DNA from 2 places in the Mesorhizobium shonense genome. Region 2 is predicted to be linked to the other one. Evidence: riboswitches for the same ligand, from Rfam matches in the RefSeq annotation. Region 2 holds a riboswitch; the other holds the start of a gene.
What was found. A riboswitch is a leader RNA that binds a small molecule or an ion and turns the genes downstream of it on or off. The one in region 2 is predicted to bind thiamine pyrophosphate.

Region 1 (3,137 bases), on a different contig from region 2:
CGTCGCTCGCCAGCATGGTGGCCGTGCCTTCGGCGCCGCGATGACTGCGGAAGCGCTGGCGCATGGCCTGCAGCTCGCCGAGGCGGCGCATGTTGCGCTTGCGCCTGGCGGTCACGCCATAGCGCAGCCAATGCTCCTCGCGCACGATCTGGCGGCCGAGCTTGTGCTGCTCGCGCTCTTCCTCTTCCAGCACCTGGTCGCGCCATTCCTCGAAATGCGCAAATCCCTTGTCCAGCCGCCGCGTCTGGCCGCGGTCGAGCCAGACTGTGGCACGCGAGACGCGCTCGAGAAAGCGGCGGTCGTGCGAGATCAGGATCACGGCGGATGAGGTGCGGGCGAGCTCCTCTTCCAGCCATTCGATGACCGACAGGTCGAGATGGTTGGTCGGCTCGTCCAACAGCAGGATGTCGGGTTCCGGCGCCATCACCCGGGCAAGCGCGGCGCGTCTTGCCTCGCCGCCGGAAAGGTCGTTCGGCCGTTCCTCGCCGCTGAGGCCGAGATGGTCCATCAGATAGGTGGCGCGATGCGGGTCGTCGGCCGGCCCAAGGCCGGCCTCCACATAAGCGCGCACGCTGGCGAAGCCATCCATGTCGGGCATCTGCGGCAGGTAGCGAACCGTGGCCGAAGGCTGGCGAAAGACCTCGCCGTCCTGCGGCTCGATCAGCCCGGCGGCGATCTTGAGCAGCGTCGACTTGCCGGAACCGTTGCGGCCGACCAGCGCGATCTTCTCGCCGGCGGAGGCGCTCAGCGCCGCGCCGTCGAGCAGCGGCGTGCCGCCGAAGGTCAGTTTAATGCCGTCGAGATTGAGGAGTGGCGGCGCCATGTCAGCTTTCGGGAAGAGGATAGGGGTGGGCGAGCAGCAGCGCCCGGCCGCGCTCCAGCGCGATGCCAAGCTGCCCTTTGACCTCGTTTGATATAGTGAGCGAGGAGCCGAACGCCACCTCGACACGGTCGAGCGGCCATTTGGCGCCGGTGACCGTCAGGCCGGCGAGGTCGGAGAAGCCGAGCACCGAGAACAGCGTGCCGTCGGCGTAGTCGAAACTGGCTTTGCCCGGCAGGACGGGCACGCCTTCCTGCGCGCCGCTGGTCAGCAGCACCGTCGTGCCCGCCTCGGCCAGCCGCACGCTGAGAGCCTGATGCAGGAAGGCATGGTCGGCGCGCTTACCGCCAAAGGCGCCGGCCAGCACCAGGCTGGTGGCGCCGCGCGCAAGCGCCTCGGCGATGGCGAGCTCGCCATCGGTCATGTCCTTTTCGGCCGGAAAGATTTTACGCGGGACGGCGGCGAGATCATCCGGCAGGTTCGCCGGCACCGAGTCGAAATCGCCGACCCAGAGCTCCGGCACGAGGCCGAGCATGTGCGCATGGCCGATGCCGGCGTCGGCGGCGATGACGCGAGAGCCTTCGATCTGGCGCTCGAGTCGAGGCGTGCGGACGAGTTCGCCGCCAAGCAGGATGGTGAATGTGCCCATGGGCGTCGCCCTTACCAGCCCTGCCCGCGAAACGGAAGCCGGGCGCATCCAAACGCAACGGAGCAGCGTTCCGGAGTTAGCGGCGATGCAACTGGATGCCCGGCAACTTCCGCTTGCGCGCCGCTTCGGCCGGGCCTATGTCTCGCAGTGCTCTAACGGGGTGCCGGACGCTGACTTTGCGAACCGGCTGAGAGGCGACAATGCCAACCCGCTGAACCTGATCCGGTTTGTACCGGCGGAGGGATTAGACGTTTCGGACCATCCGGCGCCTCAATTCCTTGTCACGCGAACGACGGAGGCGCCGATGCGCTCACTATTGTCCCAGCTTATTCTCGCAACGGGCCTGGTTTCGCTTTTGGCGGGCGTCGGGCCTGCCGAGGCGAAGGACAAGCTCACCGTCTACACCTATGAAAGCTTCACCGCCGACTGGGGTCCGGGGCCCGCGGTGAAGAAGGAATTCGAAGCCGAATGCGGCTGCGATCTCGAATTCGTCTCGGTCGCCGACGGCGTGGCGCTGCTCAACCGCGTCAAGCTGGAAGGCGCCGGCACCAAGGCCGACGTCGTGCTCGGGCTCGACACCAACCTGACGGCGGACGCCAAGGCGACCGGTTTGTTCGCGCCGCATGGCGCGGTCGCTGACATAAACGTGCCCGGCGGCTGGAAGGACGACACCTTCGTGCCCTTCGACTACGGCTATTTCGCCGTCGTCTACGATACCCAGAAGCTGAAGAGCCCGCCGAAGAGCTTGAAGGAACTGGTCGAGGGCAGCGCCGCCGACAAGATCGTCATCCAGGATCCGCGCACCTCGACGCCGGGCCTTGGCCTGCTGCTCTGGGTGAAGTCGGTCTACGGCGACAGGACGCCGGAAGCCTGGGCCAAGCTCAAGTCAAAGGTGCTCACGGTGACGCCTGGCTGGAGCGAAGCCTATGGCCTGTTCACCAAGGGCGAAGCGCCGATGGTGCTGTCCTACACCACCTCGCCGGCCTACCATATGGTCGCCGAAAAGACCGAGCGCTACCAGGCGGCTTCCTTCGAGGAGGGCGAATACCTGCAGATCGAGGTTGCCGGCATCACCACGACCGGCGCGAAGAACCCACTGGCGGAAAAGTTCATCGCTTTCATGACCGGGCCGAAATTCCAGGACGTCATCCCGGAAACCAACTGGATGTTCCCGGCCGGCAAGACCGACAAGCCGCTCAACCCGGCCTTCGACAGACTGGTGAAGCCGACCAAGACCCTGCTTTTCAGCCCCGAAGAGGTCGCGGCCAACCGCAAGGCCTGGGTGGATGAGTGGCTGGCGGCGATGAGCAAGTAAAGTTTTCGATGGTTGCGCCAAGCCACCCCCCTCTGTCCTGCCGGACATCTCCCCCTCAAGGGGGGAGATTGGCTGTCACCTCGACCTTCGCCAATCTCAAACGTTGCAGGACTGAGCGGGGCGCTCGAGCTTCCAATCTCCCCCCTGGAGGGGGAGATGTCCGGCAGGACAGAGGGGGGCGCGAAGGAACTCAGCGTTCGCTAGCTCAAACCCAAGTGGTGCAGCGTGCAGTCCGCGCCGCGCTCTGACTTCCGCGTCACCGCCGGCATCGTTGCCCTCGCGGTAATCGCCTTGCTCATCGGCGGCGCCTTCGCCGGTCTCGCTGTCGAAGGCGTGCACGACCCGTCCGGCGC
Region 2 (3,137 bases):
TCCAGCACCGGCTGCTCCGCGCTCTCGCGCTCGCACCATGGCGCCAGCATGCCGCCTGCAGCCCATGACGCATTGCCGCCCAGCTGAGGCCGGAGTTCGGCAACAGTGACCGACGCGCCGCGGTTCGCAAATTCGAACGCCGCCGTGAGGCCGGCCACGCCGGCCCCCTTGACCAGCACTCTCATCACGACTCGGCCGTGCTGGACGCGGCTTCGCTCACCGGCATATAGAGATCGCCGCCGGCGCGGTATTTCTCCGCCATCGCCGCCATCCCCTCTTTCTGCGCCTCGGCCCGGATATCATGGGAGATGCGCATGGAGCAGAATTTCGGTCCGCACATGGAGCAGAAATGCGCCACCTTGTGCGCTTCCTTGGGCAAGGTCTCGTCGTGGAACTCGCGCGCCGTTTCGGGATCGAGCGACAGGTTGAACTGATCTTCCCAGCGGAACTCGAACCGCGCCCGCGACAGCGCATCGTCGCGGACCTTCGCCGCCGGATGCCCCTTGGCGAGGTCGGCGGCATGCGCGGCGATTTTGTAGGTGATGACGCCGGTCTTGACGTCGTTGCGGTCCGGCAGGCCAAGATGTTCCTTCGGCGTCACATAGCAAAGCATTGCCGTGCCGAACCAGCCGATCATGGCGGCGCCGATGCCTGAGGTGATGTGGTCATAGCCCGGCGCGATGTCGGTCGTCAGCGGCCCCAGGGTGTAGAACGGCGCTTCGCCGCAGACGGCCAGCTGCTTGTCCATGTTCTGCTTGATCTTGTGCATGGGAACATGACCGGGGCCTTCGATCATCACCTGGCAGTCCTTTGCCCAGGCGATCTTCGTCAGTTCGCCAAGCGTCTCCAGCTCGGCGAACTGCGCCGCATCGTTGGCATCCGCGATCGAGCCGGGGCGGAGGCCGTCGCCGAGCGAGAAGGAGACGTCATAGGCTCGGGCGATGTCGCAGATTTCCTCGAAATGCTCGTAAAGGAAGCTCTCCCGGTGATGGTGCAGGCACCATTTGGCCATGATCGACCCGCCGCGCGAGACGATGCCCGTGACCCGGTCGACGGTCAGAGGGATGTAGTGCAGCCGCACCCCGGCGTGGATGGTGAAATAGTCGACGCCCTGCTCGGCCTGCTCGATCAGCGTGTCGCGATAGACCTCCCAGGTCAGGTCCTCGGCAATGCCGCCAACCTTCTCGAGCGCCTGGTAGAGCGGTACGGTGCCGATCGGCACCGGCGCGTTGCGCACGATCCATTCGCGGATGTTGTGGATGTTGCGGCCGGTCGATAGGTCCATCACCGTGTCGGCGCCCCAGCGGATCGCCCAAACCATCTTTTCGACCTCTTCGGCCATCGAGGAGGTGACGGCGGAATTGCCGATATTGGCGTTGATCTTCACCAGGAAATTGCGGCCAATGATCATCGGCTCGCTCTCCGGATGGTTGATGTTGGCGGGGATGATCGCACGGCCGCGCGCCACCTCGTCGCGCACGAATTCCGGCGTGACGAAATCCGGGATCGACGCACCGAACGCTTCCCCGTCCTGTTGCAGCTTGCCACGCAGCATCTCGCGGCCAAGGTTCTCGCGGATGGCCACGAATTCCATCTCGGGCGTGATGATCCCTGCGCGCGCATAGGCAAGCTGCGTCACCGCCTTGCCGGCTTTCGCCCGCAACGGACGGTTGCGGATGGGGAATTCCGGCGTCAGCCGTTCGCCGGTCGCAAATCCGTTGTCCTCCGGCCTCACATGGCGGCCGTCATAGGCTTCGACATCGCCGCGCGCCGCGATCCAGTCCCGGCGAAGCCGGACAAGTCCCTTTTCAATGTTCGTTTCGATCGCCGGATCGGTATACGGGCCTGATGGATCGTAGACCGTCACCGGCGGCTCGCCTGCGGTCGGATGCACGCTGATCTCGCGCATCGGCACCCTGATCTGCGGATGGATAATGCCGGTCTTGTGGATCTTCCGTGAGGCTGGCAGCGGTCCCGTCGAAACGGTGAGGGTCAAGGCATTCATTTGAGGCTCCTTTGCTCAACTGCATTGGAGACCCAGTTCTGTGCCGGAAGGATGTAGGACGCTTTGGTCTGCCTGCTCGACACAGGTCTTCGGGCATGGAGTCCCGCAAAGCGCTTGCACCGTCCCTACGCCAGTATGAACTGGATCAGGTTCAACGGGTCACTGCGCCGCGAAAGCCAGCAGTATCTCAGCCCCTTGCCGGGACTCCCCTGGTGAATGCTTCAAGTTGAACGGGCCCGCGCCGTCTTGTCAAGCGCGTTCGGGCGGCGATTGCGGCTCGACTTGCAGCGCGCGGCGACCGCCCTTGGCTGCCGATCCCCACAGCGCCATCAGCGGCGCGGCCAGCAGCAGGAAGGGCGGCAGAAGATTGGGAAAATAGATGCGGGTATCGTGGATCGGGAAGACCGTGAACTTCGCCAGCACGCCGAATACGAGAGCCGCGAGCAGGATGCCGGCGCGGCGGTCGAGCCGCAAGCCGGCGCGGTCGAGCCCATACCAGCCGGCTAAAGCCAGCACCGACACGCCGACCCAGGTGTTGACGTTGACGGCGCGCACCACCGAGGCGGCAAAGGCCTTGAGATAGGCCGCCACCGAGAACGGCGGCTCGAAGCCGTCCATGTTGTAGTGCTGCTCAATGCTGGAGAACCACAGATGCGGCCACCAGCCGGGATGCTGCGCCCAGTGCGAAATGGCGAAATAGGCGATGAACGAGGCGGCGAAACCGGCGAGCGCGCCCCATGCCTTCTGCCGGAAGGCGACCAAAAGCACGGCGAAGATGGCGAGGAAAACGATGTTGTCCGGACGCGCCATGAAGGCCAGGAAAAGCAGGATCGCCGTCGCCACCTCGCGTTTGCGCACAAAGGCAAACAGCCCGCCGAGGAACAGCGCCGAGCACAACAGGTCCGGCATCGATGCGCGCGCCGCGTCGCCGAGATCGGCCATGATCAGGACGGCGACGGCGACCGGCGCCAGTGCCAGCGCGCCCTCCGAGCGCAGCCAGGCGAGCGTGATGATGCCGAACAACAGCACCGAAAACACCTGCACCAGCCGCATCGCCTCGACCGGCGACACGACATGGCTGAGGCTCGACAGGATTTCAGCGTAGAGGAACTTGATCCGGTACATGCCGAGC

Region 1: another riboswitch for thiamine pyrophosphate. It lies ahead of thiB (thiamine ABC transporter substrate binding subunit); the one in region 2 lies ahead of thiC (phosphomethylpyrimidine synthase ThiC).

Annotation. Positions count from the first base shown of each region.
Region 1 is NZ_JBEPLM010000023.1:10,116-13,252, reverse strand. It holds gene ABID26_RS33590 (ABC-F family ATP-binding cassette domain-containing protein) at 1-823, opposite strand, end outside; gene ABID26_RS33585 (thiamine diphosphokinase) at 825-1,469, opposite strand; TPP riboswitch at 1,616-1,730, shown strand; gene thiB (thiamine ABC transporter substrate binding subunit) at 1,774-2,784, shown strand; gene thiP (thiamine/thiamine pyrophosphate ABC transporter permease) at 3,010-3,137, shown strand, end outside.
Region 2 is NZ_JBEPLM010000008.1:47,831-50,967, reverse strand. It holds gene thiO (glycine oxidase ThiO) at 1-185, opposite strand, end outside; gene thiC (phosphomethylpyrimidine synthase ThiC) at 185-2,005, opposite strand; TPP riboswitch at 2,110-2,226, opposite strand; gene ABID26_RS20620 (hypothetical protein) at 2,255-3,137, opposite strand, start outside.